One region of the Streptomyces sp. NPDC051561 genome, then DNA from elsewhere that is predicted to be linked to it. Evidence: riboswitches for the same ligand, from Rfam matches in the RefSeq annotation. Region 1 holds a riboswitch; each other region holds the start of a gene.
What was found. A riboswitch is a leader RNA that binds a small molecule or an ion and turns the genes downstream of it on or off. The one in region 1 is predicted to bind thiamine pyrophosphate.
Positions count from the first base shown of each region.

Region 2: linked by a shared signal. The riboswitch ahead of thiO (glycine oxidase ThiO) and the one ahead of thiM (hydroxyethylthiazole kinase) in region 1 are both predicted to bind thiamine pyrophosphate.
Region 3: linked by a shared signal. The riboswitch ahead of thiC (phosphomethylpyrimidine synthase ThiC) and the one ahead of thiM (hydroxyethylthiazole kinase) in region 1 are both predicted to bind thiamine pyrophosphate.

Region 1 is NZ_JBITDM010000035.1:25,629-30,842, forward strand. Features, by position in the region: gene ACIA73_RS39140 (PP2C family protein-serine/threonine phosphatase) at 1-409, opposite strand, end outside; gene ACIA73_RS39145 (DNA polymerase ligase N-terminal domain-containing protein) at 654-1,355, opposite strand; gene ligD (non-homologous end-joining DNA ligase) at 1,579-2,385, shown strand; TPP riboswitch at 3,471-3,600, shown strand; gene thiM (hydroxyethylthiazole kinase) at 3,594-4,424, shown strand; gene thiE (thiamine phosphate synthase) at 4,652-5,214, shown strand, end outside.
Region 2 is NZ_JBITDM010000003.1:54,378-59,591, forward strand. Features, by position in the region: gene thiE (thiamine phosphate synthase) at 1-636, opposite strand, end outside; gene ACIA73_RS08255 (Rv2175c family DNA-binding protein) at 794-1,159, opposite strand; gene ACIA73_RS08260 (NAD(P)/FAD-dependent oxidoreductase) at 1,230-2,399, opposite strand; gene ACIA73_RS08265 (hypothetical protein) at 2,495-2,839, opposite strand; TPP riboswitch at 2,936-3,048, shown strand; gene thiO (glycine oxidase ThiO) at 3,046-4,227, shown strand; gene thiS (sulfur carrier protein ThiS) at 4,224-4,442, shown strand; gene ACIA73_RS08280 (thiazole synthase) at 4,449-5,214, shown strand, end outside.
Region 3 is NZ_JBITDM010000010.1:39,938-45,151, reverse strand. Features, by position in the region: gene ACIA73_RS22485 (hypothetical protein) at 1-283, shown strand, start outside; gene thiC (phosphomethylpyrimidine synthase ThiC) at 434-2,224, opposite strand; TPP riboswitch at 2,217-2,353, opposite strand; gene ACIA73_RS22475 (YibE/F family protein) at 2,427-3,833, shown strand; gene ACIA73_RS22470 (SsgA family sporulation/cell division regulator) at 3,908-4,342, opposite strand; gene ACIA73_RS22465 (IclR family transcriptional regulator) at 4,442-5,214, opposite strand, start outside.

The sequences.
Region 1 (5,214 bases):
CGCCCAGGGAAACCAGGAGATCGTTGGTACGTGCAAGCAATTCCCCGGGGTCGTTCGTCACGTGGGCGAGTGCACGCAGGCCCACACGGACCTGCCCCATGAAGGCAGCGGCCTCGATGTTGTGCCCCTGCACGTCTCCGATGGACAGGCCAACACGTCCGTCGGGCATGGTGAAGGCGTCGTACCAGTCCCCACCGACGTTGAGCCCGTGGTGGGCGGGCATATAACCGGCGGCGAGCCGAACTCCAGGAGGGTGTGGCAGGTCCTGGGGCAGCATGCCGCGCTGCAGGGCCACTGCCAGTTCGACCCGGGAACGCTGCGACTTCGCGAGTTCCCGGGCCTGAGCAGTCAGCGCGCCGAGCTTGGCGAGCAGCTCGCCCCCGTCGTCGGCGGCCCGTGCACGAAACATGCGATCGCCCCGCTTCCGTCAGAGCAGCTCACGACAGTCCAGTGGCCTTAGTCCAGTGGCCTTCCGCCAGGCGCACCGGTGACATGGCCCTGTGACTCGTGGCGCTGTCACTCCGGGCCTGTCACTCACTGTGCCGGGGTCCGGCCCCGGTCGCACCCTTTGCGCCCTCGGGCCAGCAGGGTGCGCCGGTCGAATCCGGGGCCGACCCTGGCCGCGTACCGCCCTGCCCGCGCGCAATCGCCGCTCACTCCCGGTCCCCGCCGCGCTGCTCCCCGGCAGTCGCCCCGTGCGCCTCGGCGACCTGACGCAGCGTGCGGCCGCTGCGCGCCGAGCGGGCTCGACGCGGGTCGGGGGTGCCACCCCCCATGCGGGCGCCCAAGGCCTTCCGTACGAGCAGCCATGTCGGCTTGCTGTCGGACCCGCCGCTCTTCTCCTCCCGGCCGTGGAAGCGGGTGAGCGCGAACTGCCCTCGGAGCTTCTTGCCGTGCAGGTCGAACGTGGCATGGCCGTTCTCCAGGGATTCACCGAACGGCACGGGCCGGTCGTGCTTGTCGTGGCTGGTCGGCCGGTAGGTGCCGCGGTCCCACACGAGAACGGTTCCGCCGCCGTACTGGCCCTCGGGAATCACGCCCTCGAAGTCCTGGTAGTCCAGGGCATGGTCCTCCGTGGGGACGGCGAGCCTCTTGTCGTGCGGGTCGGTGGAGGGGCCCTTGGGGACGGACCAGGACTTCAGTACGCCGTCGACCTCCAGCCGGAAGTCGAAGTGCATCGTGCTCGCGTCGTGGATCTGCACCACGAACACCGGCTCGTCACCGGTCGGCCGTGTGCCCTTGTCCTGTGCCGAGCGCGCGCCTTCGTCCTGTGCCGAGCGCGCACCGCTGGGCTCGCTCGTCGTGTCGAAGTGCCGCTTCCCGCGGTAGGTCCGCAGGGCATCCTCCCCGCTCACCGCAGCTCCCTTCCGACAGGCCCCTGGCCCGCGCGGCCCGGCCCGGCCCGTTCCGCTCAGCACGGCAAGGCTACGCACGCGGCGTCGCACCCGCACGGCGAGTCCCCGCACAGTCGGGCAGGTCGCGTCCGGGCGTCGAACGCAGCAATCTTGAAGCCACCACGAAGGAGGTGGTCGCGTGAGTCCAGCCGTTGAGCTGCGGGTGGGACGCCGCAAGATCGAGATGAAGCGGGCCGAGAAGGAGCTGTTCCCGCAAGACGGCCTCACCAAGGCCGATCTCGTCGCGCACTACCGGCGGGTGGCGCCGCGCATGCTGGCTGAGCTGCGCGGCAGACCCCTGATGCTGGAGCGGATGCCGGACGGCATCGACGGAAGCCGCTTCTATCAGAAGGAGGTCCCCGACTACTTTCCCGACTGGATCCACCGTGCTCCGGTGGCCAAGGAGGGCGGCGGAGTCACGCACGTCGTGTGCGACGACACCGCGACGCTGGTCTACCCCGCGAGCCAGGCTTGCATCAACCCGCACCGCTGGCTGAGCCGCGCCGACGAGCCGCGCCGCCCCGACCGGCTGGTTTTCGACCTCGACCCGCCCGTCGACGACTTCGCGCCGGTCCGCCGTGCCGCCCACCAGCTGCACACGCTGCTCGACGAGCTGGACCTGCCGTCCGGTCTGATGACCACCGGCTCGCGCGGACTGCACGTCGTCGTACGGCTGAACCGACGCGACGACGCCGACGACATACTGACGTTCGCCCGCGCGGCCGCGAAGACGCTGGTGGTGCGGCACCCGCGGGAACTGACGACCGAGGGGCGCAAAGAGGCCCGCAGGGGGCGGCTGTACCTGGACGTCGCACGCAACGGCTATGCCCAGACCGTCGTCGCTCCTTTCGCCGTACGGTCCAGGCCGGGTGCGCCCGTGGCGGTGCCGTTGGACTGGGACGAGCTGGACACACCGGGGCCGACCGCACGCCGCCGACGTGTTCGATCAACGCGGCGATGTCTTCAATCTCGCGGTCGGGGGCGTAAGTAGCGGCGTCCCCGCTGGCACCGCGTCCCCGCTGGCACCGCGTCCGCGCCGGTCGTAGTTGATCACAGCGAAGTGGTGGGCGAGGAGAGTCGCGAGTTTGGTCGTGTCCGAGCGGTCTGCCAGTGCCGAGGCAACCAGGACGACGGCCGGCCCGCGGCCCGACTGCTCGAATGCGATCTCGGTGCCGTCGGCGGAGGTGACTCGGGCCTCGGCTCCGGCCGACTGCTCTCGCGCTGTTGCCATGCTTGTCTCTCCGGTTCACGTAAGGGCCGTACTGCCGTGGTGTGCGTTGCTGCCAATAGGGCCGCCGCAGTGCAGGAAACTCATCGGTGCGCCAGGCGTTCGGTGCCGAAGTCCTCGCATCTCGGAGAGGACGAACCCCTATGACGAACCCTTATCCAGAGCGGCGGCGTTCGGTGTCTTCGAGGTTGCCACCACCGTCAACACTGTCCGCTTGATCACTCGTTGGTGTTGGTGGTGCGAGCCCGCCGCACGGTGACCGCTTGATAGTCCAGAGCCGTCAGAGCTCCCGAGGAGACCGGGGCCCGTGGGGTGCGCTGGTGCTATGAACGGCTAGCGAGGTGGCGGACCGACCGGATGGTCGAGTCCTGGAATCAGGTCGCCGCGTGGCCCGCATGCGCTCGCGACCAGCGCGACCGCATCCCGCTTGAACTCTTCTGAATACCGGGCAGTACCCACCAGAACACCTCCTGACCGGATCCCACAATCCGGCTCTCAAGAGATGTCCACAATCCGTGGCAAACCCCAGTATTCACTTGCTCCCGTACTACACCCGGTGAATCACACCGGCCTCGGTCGGTGCGGAGCCGTGTCGGGTCGACCGCTGCGCGGTCGGGACCGGGTGGCACACCGAACTCCCCTGCCGGCGGGGCCTGTTCTCGCGGCCTGTGCACAGTGTGGGTGGACTGCTCGCCGGAGTGTGGCCCAAGGCCTGGACAGGGCTGAAAAGTGCCCGTTGTTCGCTGGAGGTTCGCTGGACGGCGCCAGCCGGTTCCGTCCGCAGATCCCTGTCGTTTCGTGTGGTGCCCCGAGTGCGAACTCCCGTTCGTGAAGGAGGTACATTGCGTAGCGACCACCGCGGGAGCTCGGGAGTAGCCGGGCTGAGAGGGCGGACGGGAGTTGTTTGCTCCCCTTTCCGCCGACCGCATGAACCTGGACCGGGTAATGCCGGCGTAGGAAGGGTGTTGACGATGGATCCTGCCGTCATATCCGCTCAGCGCGGCGCTGCCGTCTCCCGTGATGCGGTGGCGGACGTGATCGCGTCGCTGCGGGCCTCCGCACCCCTCGTGCACTGCCTGACCAACGTCGTGGTGTCGCAGTTCACCGCGAACGTACTGCTCGCCGCAGGGGCCACCCCCGCGATGGTGCACAGCGCGGAGGAGGCCGGAGCACTGGCCCGGGTGGCCGGGGGTGTCCTGGTGAACCTGGGGACGGTGACGTCCGTGACGGCCGAGGCGATGCGTGTCGCGGTCGGGGAAGCGGGAGGGGCCGGGCGGCCGTGGGTGCTCGACCCGGTGGCCGTCGGTCCGCTGCCCTGGCGCACCGCACTCGCCCGTGAACTGCTGGACAGCGCGCCCCCGGCGGTCGTTCGCGGCAATCCTTCCGAGATCCTGGCGCTGGACGGCGGCCCGGGCGGGCGCGGCGTGGACAGCACGGACGTACCCGAGGCGGCACTCGCCGCGGCCACCGCGCTGGCCAGGCGTTACGGCTGCGCGGTGGCGGTGAGCGGCCCGGAGGACGTCCTCACGGACGGGACGCGGGTGGTGCGCCTGGCCAACGGGCACCCGCTGCTGCCTCTGGTGACGGGAACGGGCTGTGCGCTGGGTGCTCTGGTGGCCGCCTGTACGGCCGTCACCGGCGACGCGCTGCTGGCCGCCGCTGCCGCGACCTGTCTGCTCACCGTGGCCGCGGAGGACGCCGCTACCCGCTCTGCGGGGCCCGGCACGTTCGCGGTCGCACTGATCGACGCTCTGTACGAGCTCGGCCCTGACCGACTCACCGAGGCAGTCAACCTGCGCTGAGCAGGCGGGTGTTGAGGGGTTCTGTGATGAGCGGCGGCCTGGACGCCACCCGCTGAACAGCCTGCGCCCGCCCGGGGGGCGACCCCGACACCAGCCGACCTCCCCTCCCCCACGCTCCCGCCTGTGGACGACTCAAGGTTCCTGCACGCCAGGGCCCTTCCTTGCCCTGTGCCTCCCGATGCGCTTCCCATGCCCCCCCCGGCAGGGAGACCACCAAGGACCCACCCATGCGACCTTCTCTCGACCTGTCCCTGTACCTCGTCACCGACACCCGCCTCTGCGGCGACCGTGGTGTCGCCGCCACCGTGGCAGCCGCCGTCAAGGGCGGTGTCACCGCTGTCCAGTTGCGCGATTCGGACGCGGACGCCCGCACGCTGTTCTCGCTCGGCCGGGCGATCCAGGCCGAGCTCGTCGGCACCGGCGTCCCCCTGATCGTCAACGACCGCCTGGACGTCGCGGTCTGGCTGGACGCCGACGGCGTCCACCTCGGGCAGCGGGACGTCTCCCCCGAGACCGCCCGGCGCCTGCTCGGCCCCCATGCGTACGTCGGCCTGTCCGTCAGCCGCCCCGAGCAGCTGGCGCACGTGCCGGACGCCGTCGACCACCTCGGGGTCGGCCCGGTGTTCCCGCAGTCCACCAAGCCCGACGCGGACGCCCCGCTCGGACCGGGCGGCCTGGCCCGGATCGTCCGGGAGAGCCTGCTGCCCTGCGTGGCCATCGGCGGCATCGACGTGTCCGAGGCTGCCGCGGTCGTGAGAAGCGGTGCGGCCGGGATCGCCGTCGTCAGCGC
Region 2 (5,214 bases), on a different contig from region 1:
GGCCAGCGCGGCGGTGGCGGCGGCCGGGTCGGCCGCCTCGGTGATCGCCCGGACCACCACGACCCGGCGGGCGCCCGCCGCGAGCACCTCGTCGAGGTTGCCCGCGTCGATGCCGCCGATGGCGAACCAGGGGCGGTCCTGGCCGAGCGAGGCGGCGTAGCGCACCAGGTCCAGGCCGGGGGCGTACCGGCCGGGCTTGGTGGGGGTGGGCCAGCAGGGGCCGGTGCAGAAGTAGTCGACGCCGGGCTCGGCGACGGCGGCGTCCACCTCGGACTCACCGTGCGTGGAGCGGCCGATCAGGACGTCGTCGGGGGTGGCTCCGAGCAGGGCGCGGGCGGCGGGCACCGGGAGGTCGCCCTGGCCGAGGTGGAGCACGTCGCTGCCGATGGCGTGGGCCACGTCGGCGCGGTCGTTCACGGCCAGCAGCTTGCCGTGCCGTCGGCAGGCGTCGGCGAAGACGGAGAGGTGTTCCAGCTCCTCGCCCGCCTCCATGCCCTTGTCGCGGAGCTGGACGATGTCGACTCCGGAAGAGAGCACCGCGTCGAGGAAACCGGGGAGGTCCCCCTGCGCCTTGCGGGCGTCGGTGCAGAGGTAGAGCCGGGCGTCGGCGAGCTGCTCGCGAGCAGGCGTGGGCATGGTGCGGTGTCCCCCCGTGTCATGAACCGTCGTCGTCTTGCGTGGCGGCGACGTACGTGTCGACGACATGCGTGTCGTCATGGCGGCGGTGGGTACGGGCCCCGGTCGCCCCGGGCCCGTACCTCCGCCGTACTCGTGCTTCCGTGCTGGTGTCGCGTCAGAGGGCGAGCGCCTGGGCGCGTCGCTTCACCTCCGTGCCGCGATTCTCGCTCAGGGCCTGCGCGGGCGTGCCGGGCAGGGTCGGGTCGGCGGTGAAGAGCCACTCCAGCATCTCCGTGTCGGAGAAGCCGTCGTCCTTCAGGACCGTCAGCAGGCCGGGCAGGCCCTTGACGATCTGGTTGCCGTCGATGAAGGAGGCGGGCACCTGGAGCGCACGGTTCTCACCGCGTCGTACGGCGATGAGCTGGCCGTCCTTCACCAGCTGCCGCACCTTCGTCACCTCCAGGTCGAGCATCTCCGCGATGTCGGGGAGGTGGAGCCAGGCGGGGACGAGGGCTTCGATCTTTGCGTCAATCTCGGTCACAGGACAAGCGTGCCATCCAGGACTGACAGCCGGTAATCGGGAGCGGCGGAAAGTACCGCCGCCCAGGCTCTCACGGCCTGCGTACCGCCGACTTCAGCGGTACGCAGGGGTCGGCGGCCGGCCCCGGGTCCAGTACCGCCCCCGCCTCGACCAGCTTGCGCCCCTGCGCCAGGTCGCGCGGGCGACCCACCGCGAGCAGCGCCACCAGCACCCCGTCCCGCAGCCAGCACACCGACCAGGCGGGGCTCGCGGGGTCGCCGCGCCAGACCATGCGGTCGGCGTCCGCGTGATGACCGACGTACTGGACGAAGCGCCCGAACTGCTCGGACCAGAAGTACGGCACCGGGTCGTAGACCAGCGGGGTGCCGCCCAGGATGTTGGCGGCGACCGTGCGGGGGCCCTGGAGGGCGTTGTCCCAGTGGTGGACCAGCAGCCGCCGCCCGTAGCGGCGGGAGGGGAAGGAGGCGCAGTCCCCTACGGCGTACACCTCGGGGACGCTGGTGCGCAGGTACGCGTCCGCGGTGACCGAGCCGTCCGGGCCCAGCTCGATGCCGGAGCCCTCCAGCCAGGCGGTGGCGGGTCTGGCGCCGATGCCGACGACGACCGCGCCTGCCGGGATGCGGCGGCCGCCGGTGAGGACGACGGCGCCCGGTTCGACGGAGGCGACCCGGGCGTGGGTGAGGAGTTCGGCTCCGCCCTCGGCGTACCAGGCGGCCATCGGGGCGGCGATCTGCGCGGGCATCGTCCCGGCGAGCGGCCGGTCGGCGGCCTCCACCACGGTCACCTTGCAGCCGGCCTCGCGGGCGGCGGTGGTGAACTCGGCGCCGATCCAGCCCGCCCCGACCACCACCACCTCGCTCTGCGCGTCCAGCACCGGCCGCAGCCGCTGCGCGTCGTCCAGGGTGCGCAGCAGATGGACGCCGGGGACGCCGACGGTGCCGGGCAGGGTGAGGGGGTCCGCGCCGGTGGCCAGCACCAGGGTGTCGTACGGCAGCGGGCCGGTCAGGGTGTCGATCTCGCGGTCGGCGGGACGTACCCCCGTCACCTCGCAGCCGAGGCGCAGCTCCACGCCGAGCGCCGCGAAGTCGACCTCGAAGGCCGAGCCCTCGGCCTTGCCGAGCAGTACCGCCTTGGACAGCGGCGGCCGGTCGTACGGCTGGTGCGGTTCGGCCCCGATCAGTACCAGGGACCCCGCGAAGCCCTGCTCGCGCAGGGCGACAGCGGTCTGCACCCCGGCCATGCCCGCGCCGACGACGACGATTCGCTTCTGCTCGCTCACCCGACCACCTTACGTATCTGACAGACCGTCAGGGACAGGCCCCCTCGGCCGGGGCCTCACCCGGCGGGCACTTCCTCGACCGTGCTGGTGCCGCTGCCCTCCTGGGACTCCCATGCCCAGCGCTCCTCCAGCCGCACTCGACCGTCCGCGAGGAGCGTGACCGTGGACAGACAATGCCCAGAAGACGTCGTTCCATCCTGCTTCAGCTGTACGTAGCGGAAGTCGAGCCGGTCCCCCGCGCGCGTGCCCACCAGGTGCCCGCGTACGACGTCACCGCCCGTGTACTCGGCCCAGATCCGGCCGTCCTGCTCGTGATAGTGGAACCGGGTACGGGTACCGACCTGCCCCGGCGCCTGGTCGGCGACCGGTGCGAGGACGAGTCCGTCCAGTGAACGAGGCACAGCGACCGCTCCCTCAGAGCCTGTTGAGGCCAACCACTAGGGTGGCGACCGGAAACCATTCCCGGGGGACGCCCCCGAACTCCCAGAACAATAGAAGACCGCACTCACGGGAGCCCGGCCGACCGGGCTGAGAGGGAGGCTGACCAGGCCTCCGACCGTACGAACCTGATCCGGGTCATGCCGGCGAAGGGAGGGGCTGGACGCCCATGCACACATATCCGAGAAAGCCTTACGACGTCCTGGTCGTCGGGGGCGGAATCATCGGCCTCGTCACGGCCTGGCGGGCCGCCGGGCGCGGTCTGCGCACCGCGCTCATCGACCCCGAACCGGGTGGCGGCGCCGCCCGGGTGGCGGCCGGAATGCTCGCCGCCGTCACCGAACTCCACTACGGCGAGCAGACTCTGCTCGGCCTCAACCTGGCCTCCGCCCGCCGCTATCCGGACTTCGTCGCGGAGCTGGAGGAGGCGACCGGCCTGGGCACCGGCTACCGCGCGTGCGGCACGCTGGCCGTCGCCCTGGACGCCGACGACCGCGCCCACCTGCGCGACCTGCACGCCCTGCAACGGCAGTCCGGCCTGGAGTCGGAGTGGCTGAGCGGGCGCGAGTGCCGCCGGCTGGAGCCGATGCTGGCGCCGGGCGTGCGCGGCGGGCTGCGGGTGGACGGCGACCACCAGATCGACCCCCGCCGGCTGGCCGCCGCCCTGCTGACGGCCTGCGAGCGGGCCGGGGTGACCGTGCACCGTACGACCGTCACCGCACTTCGTGTCGTGCGGGACCGGGCGGCCGGCGCACTGCTCGCGGACGGCACCGAGCTGGTCGCCGACCAGGTGGTGCTCGCCGCCGGGAGCCTCAGCGGGCAGCTCGCCGGGGTGCCGGACGAGGTGCTCGTGCCGGTACGTCCGGTGAAGGGGCAGGTGCTGCGGCTGACGGTGCCGCCCGCGTACGCCCCGTTCCTGAGCCGGACGGTTCGGGCGGTGGTGCGCGGCAGCCACGTCTACCTGGTTCCGCGCGAGAACGGCGAACTCGTCGTCGGCGCCACCACCGAGGAGCTCGGCTGGGACACCACGGTCACCGCGGGCGGCGTCTACGAGCTGCTGCGCGACGCCCATGAACTGGTCCCCGGCATCACCGAACTCCCGCTCACCGAGACCCGCGCGGGCCTGCGCCCCGCCTCCCCCGACAACGCCCCGCTGCTGGGCCCCACCGCCCTGCCCGGCCTGCACCTGGCCACCGGGCACTACCGCAACGGGGTGCTGCTGACCCCGATCACCGGGGAGGTGATGGCGGAGGTGCTGACCACGGGTGAACTCATCCACGAGGCGCGGCCGTTCACGCCGCGACGGTTCACTTCCCTGCCTGCCGATGTACGTGAGGAGCAGCCCGCATGAGCCCCGAGACCGTACTGACCGTGTCCGTGAACGGCGAGCGGCGCGAGCTGCCCACCGGCACGACCCTCTCCGCTCTCGTCGCCTCCCTCACCCGCGCCCGGGCGGGCGTGGCGGCGGCACTCAACGAAACCGTGGTCCCGCGCGGGCGGTGGACGGACACCGCCCTGACCGACGGCGACCGCGTCGAAGTACTCACCGCAGTCCAGGGAGGCTGATCCTTGATGGCCGACGACCTTTTCGAACTGGGCGGGGTCCCCTTCTCCTCCCGGCTGATCATGGGAACGGGCGGGGCGCCCAGCCTGGACGTCCTGGAACGCTCCCTGATCGCCTCCGGCACCGAGCTGACAACGGTCGCGATGCGGCGGCTGGACCCTTCCGTGCAGGGGTCCGTCCTCTCCGTTCTTGAGCGGCTCGGGATCCGGGTGCTGCCCAATACGGCGGGCTGCTTCACGTCCGGCGAGGCGGTGCTGACCGCCCGGCTGGCCCGCGAGGCGCTCGGCACCCACTGGGTGAAGCTGGAGGTGATCGCCGACGAGCGGACCCTGCTGCCGGACCCCGTCGAGCTGCTGGACGCGGCGGAGGTGCTGGTCGACGACGGCTTCACGGTCCTGCCCTACACCAACGACGATCCGGTGCTGGCGCGGAAGCTGGAGGACGTGGGGTGTGCGGCGGTGATGCCGCTGGGCTCACCGATCGGGTCGGGTCTCGGCATCCGCAACCCCCACAACTTCGAACTGATCGTGGAGCGGGCGGGGGTGCCGGTGATCCTCGACGCGGGCGCGGGTACGGCGTCGGACGCGACGCTGGCGATGGAGCTGGGCTGCGCGGGTGTGATGCTCGCCTCGGCGGTGACCCGCGCCCAGGAGCCGGTGCTGATGGCGGAGGCCATGCGCCGCGGTGTCGAGGCGGGCCGCCTCGCGTACCGCGCCGGCCGCATCCCCCGCCGGCACTTCGCGCTGGCGTCGTCGCCGGGCGCGGGGGTCGCGG
Region 3 (5,214 bases), on a different contig from region 1:
CGGAACCCAGGAGGTCGACCGCGCCAGGGAAGCCTGGACGCATGCGTTGCTGGAGCGGGGCATCGTCCCGTTCCTGCGCGACGCCCTCTCCGAACCGCCCAAGCCCTCCGTCACCGAACCGCCGAGGCAGCCCGGCCGCATCCCCGGTCTCGGTTACTCACGCCCGGACTTCTCCAGCCCCAGCGAGAACAACCACCACAACGGCCAGAAGACCCGTCCCAGCTACTCCAGCCCCGACTTCTCCAGCCCGGACTACGGCGGCCCGGACCACAAGCCGGAGTAACCACTCCGACCGGCGATCGCGGGCCGCCGACGCGCATACGTGAAACGTCAGTTCTCGCACGGGAAAGGTCAGTTCTCGCACGAAAGCATCGACTCTCGCACCGGAAGCGTCAGTTCTCGCACGAGAGCAGCCCGTTCCTGTACGGGAGAACTAGTCGGCGATCGGCAGATAGACCCGGTTGCCCGCCGCCGCGAACTCCTTGGACTTCTCCGCCATGCCCGCCTCGATCTCCTCGGGCGTACCGCCGTGCTGCCGCCGGATGTCCTGCGAGATCTTCATCGAGCAGAACTTCGGACCGCACATCGAGCAGAAGTGCGCGGTCTTGGCCGGCTCGGCCGGAAGCGTCTCGTCGTGGAACTCCCGCGCCGTGTCCGGGTCGAGGGCCAGGTTGAACTGGTCCTCCCAGCGGAACTCGAAGCGGGCGTCGCTCAGCGCGTCGTCCCACTCCTGCGCGCCCGGGTGCCCCTTGGCCAGGTCGGCGGCGTGCGCGGCGATCTTGTAGGTGATCACGCCGGTCTTCACGTCGTCCCGGTTGGGCAGCCCGAGGTGCTCCTTGGGGGTGACGTAGCAGAGCATCGCGGTGCCCCACCAGGCGATCATCGCGGCGCCGATGCCGGAGGTGATGTGGTCGTAGGCGGGTGCCACATCGGTGGTCAGCGGGCCGAGCGTGTAGAACGGCGCCTCCTCGCAGATCTCCTGCTGAAGGTCGATGTTCTCCTTGATCTTGTGCATCGGGACGTGCCCCGGGCCCTCGATCATGGTCTGTACGTTGAAACGCTTGGCGATCGTGTTGAGTTCCCCGAGCGTCTTCAACTCGGCGAACTGGGCCTCGTCGTTGGCGTCCGCAATCGAGCCCGGGCGCAGTCCGTCGCCGAGGGAGTACGTCACGTCGTACGCCGCGAGGATCTCGCAGAGCTCCTCGAAGTTCTCGTACAGGAACGACTCCTTGTGGTGCGCCAGGCACCAGGCTGCCATGATCGAACCGCCGCGCGAGACGATGCCGGTCTTGCGGCGCGCGGTCATCGGGACGTAGGCGAGACGCACGCCCGCGTGGACCGTCATGTAGTCCACGCCCTGCTCGGCCTGCTCGATGATGGTGTCCTTGTAGATCTCCCAGGTCAGGTCCTCGGCGCGGCCGTCGACCTTTTCGAGTGCCTGGTAGAGCGGGACGGTGCCGATCGGGACCGGCGCGTTGCGCAGGATCCACTCGCGGGTGGTGTGGATGTTGCGGCCGGTGGAGAGGTCCATGACCGTGTCGGCGCCCCACTTGGTCGCCCAGGTCATCTTGTCCACCTCCTCCTCGATGGAGGAGGTGACCGCGGAATTGCCGATGTTTGCGTTGACTTTCACCAGGAACCGCTTGCCGATGATCATCGGCTCGATCTCCGGGTGGTTCACGTTCGCGGGCAACACCGCGCGCCCGGCGGCGATTTCCTCCCGTACGACCTCGGGCGCAACATTCTCCCGGATGGCCACGTACTCCATCTCCGGGGTGATCTCACCGCGCCGTGCGTACGCGAGCTGGGTCACCGCGCGGCCGTCGCGGCCCCGGCGGGGCTGGCGGGGGCGGCCGGGGAAGACCGCGTCCAGGTTCTTGAGTCCGCCGCGCGGCGAGGTGTGCTTGATGCCGTCGTCCTCGGGGCGGGCCGGCCTGCCCGCGTACTCCTCGGTGTCGCCCCGGCTGATGATCCAGTTCTCGCGCAGCGGTGCGAGTCCGCGGCGCACGTCCGTCTCGATCGACGGGTCGGTGTACGGGCCGGACGTGTCGTACAGCGTCACGTCCTTGCCGTTGGTCAGGTGCACCTGACGGACCGGCACCCGGAGGTCGGGGCGCGAGCCGTCGACGTATCCCTTGTGCCAGCCGGGCTTCCGCTCACCCTCGGCGGCGTTGTCGCGGCGGTTCTCGCCGTGGGCAGGCGTGCGTGCATCCATCGTGGTCATGAGACCTACTCCCTACGCCGGCATTACCCGGTAACAGGTTCGGCGGTCGACGCAGCCGTTGTCCGTACGCATGTGTACGGAGGTCAGCGCCCTCTCAGCCCGGTGCTCCGAGCTCCCGCGTGTGCAAAGGTTTTGCCCCACGCTAACGCCATCCCGGCCACGCTGAACAGAGGGCCCCTGCCGTTCTTGCGATGATCGGTCGGTGACCCCACCGCAGCCACCCCCACACGACCCGTCCCCGCAGACGCCCCCTCAGCCCCCCGTCCCACCTGTTCCCTCGCATAGCCACAGCCACAGTCACGGCCCTGCGGCGCCCGTCTCCAAGCACCTGCGCAAGGTGATCGCGGCGGTGCTGATCCCCTTCGCCACGGCGGTTCTGGTCGGGCTCACGATGCTCTGGCCGGGAGGGGCGCCCGCCCACGAGCGCACCGGGGTCGGCTTCGACCGGCAGACCGAGAAGGGGCAGGTCGTCCAGGTCCAGAACATCGACTGCAAGGACGCCAATGTCGCCCCGCAGTCCCCCCAGACCCCCGGCACCGGAACCGCTGACCCGGGCGGAGGCGGCCCCTCCGCCGCGCCCGACAAGGGAACCTGCAAGAAGGCGACGATCGAGGTCGAATCGGGTGCGGACAAGGGCCGCACCTTCACCGAGATCGTCCAGCCCGGCGCCCCACGGCAGTTGAAACAGGGTCAGGGAGTCGTCGTCGCGTACGCGCCCGACGCGCCCAAGGATCTGCAGTACTCCGTCATCGACGTGAACCGGAAGCTTCCGCTCACCCTGCTCGCCGGGATCTTCGCCGTGGCGGTGGTGCTGGTCGGCCGGATGAAGGGGCTGATGGCGCTGGTCGCGCTGGTCGCTTCCTTCGCGGTGCTGACGCTGTTCATCCTCCCGGCCATCCTTCAGGGGTCGAATCCGCTGGTGGTGGCGGTGGTCGGGGCCAGCGCCATCATGCTGATCGCGCTGTACGCCTGCCACGGGTTCACCGCCCGCACCTCCGTGGCCGTCATCGGCACGCTGATCTCGCTGCTGCTGATCGGGCTGCTCGGCTCGCTCTTCATCGGCTGGGCGTTCCTGTCGGGCAACATCGACGACAACACCGGGCTGATCCACAGCCTCTACCCGTCGATCGACATGAGCGGCCTGCTCCTCGCCGGCGTCATCATCGGCTCGCTCGGTGTCCTCGACGACGTCACGGTCACCCAGACCTCCGCGGTGTGGGAACTCCACCAGGCCGACCCGAGGATGGGCCCGCGAGCCCTCTACCGGGCGGGCATCCGGATCGGCCGCGACCACATCGCTTCGGTGGTGAACACCCTGGTCCTGGCCTATGCGGGCGCCGCTCTGCCGCTGCTGCTGCTCTTCTCGATCGCCCAGAGCAGTGTGGGAACGGTCGCCAACAGCGAGCTGGTCGCGGAGGAGATCGTGCGCACCCTGGTCGGCTCGATCGGACTGGTCGCCTCGGTGCCGGTGACGACGGCGCTGGCCGCGCTGGTGGTCTCGGCGGACAAGTCGGGGGCGGGGGCCGGCCGGAGTGCGAGCGCCGGTGAGGGCTCCGGTGCTACGGCGGTTTCGGTACGGAGCGGGCGCGGGCGACGCCGTAAGGCCTGAGGCGGCGGCCGGATCGCTCCCGGCCGCCGCCTCTGTCGTGAAACCCCATGAACTACCCGATCTCGGGCGTTGCTTCAGCCCGCGTTCTCCTCGGCGAGAATCCGGCCCAACTCGTCCTCCAGGCACCCGGCATAGTCACTCTGCGTGTGCTCCTGGCCGAGTGGCACGAGTTTGTCGGTGCGGTCGAGGAAGGCCACCAGCGGCGCCGCACTCGCCCTGAACAGCGCCCGATCGCTGCCGACCTGAAGGCGGATGTGCACATCGGCCAACTCGTCGGGGTCGGTCGGCCCGATGTGCACATCACCTTCGCCGCAGGGCTCGTTGATTCCGTCGACCAGCAGCTCGCGACCGAAAGCCCAGGTCACAGGGGCATCTCCGGGCAGGTGGAAGGTCAGGCGGATCGCGTAGGGGTCCTTCGCCTCGTACATGAGCTCCACCGGAATACGAAAGGAGAGCTCCTCCGAGACGAGGAAGCTCATCATCACCTCTGCCTGAACCGACTCGCGCATCGCCAACCCTGCCGTAGATGGAAGTGGTCGGAACGATCGCTTCCGGCCCTCTTGACGCCATCGTGCTTCACGCAGTAACAGATCACAAGGAGTGAGTTTTCAGATACTGATAGAGAACATGAGCGAACGGACCACCTCATTGATTTCGCCGCGCAGCCGTTCGATTGCGGGATCCAGGCGGGCCTCACGTGCGACGGGTACGGAGATCGCCATCACGGCGGCCGTCTGACCGATCGTGAGGGGAATCCCGGCGCAGATCGTGCCGAGCGAGTACTCCTGGCGCTCGACCATCGTCTGCATGCGCTCGACCGCTGCCAGCCTGGTCAGCAGGGACGTACCACCACGCACCGTGTACGGGGTGATCGGCTCGACGGGGTGGCGGTCGAGGTGGTCGAGGCGGGAGCGGGCGTCCAACTGGGAGAGCAGGCACTGGCCGATCACATGGGCGTGCGCCGTCTCGCGGAAGTCGGCCCACTCCTCGACGGCGGGATTCGCGGTGCTCTCGGCGAGGGCCGTGACCTCCACCTCGCCCTCGCGGTATACGGCGAAGTACACGGCGACGCCCAGCGTGTCGCGCCAGCGTTCCATCGTCTCGACCACGACCTCGCGGCGAAGCTGACCCGATCCGCCGTGCCCCAGCCGGTTGGCTGCCGGGCCGAGCACGAAAACACCCTGCTCACGACGGAGATATCCCTCGTGGGTCAGGGTGCGCAGCAGGTGGTACGCGGTCGGCAGCGGCAGCCCGGCCTCCCGGGCGAGCTGCTTGGCGGGCGCTCCGTCGGGGTGGTCGCTGACCGCCTCCATCAGGCGCAGCGCGCGCTGCACCGAACCGATCAGGGTGGGGGCCGGGGCGTCGGACGGGGGTGCCGCGG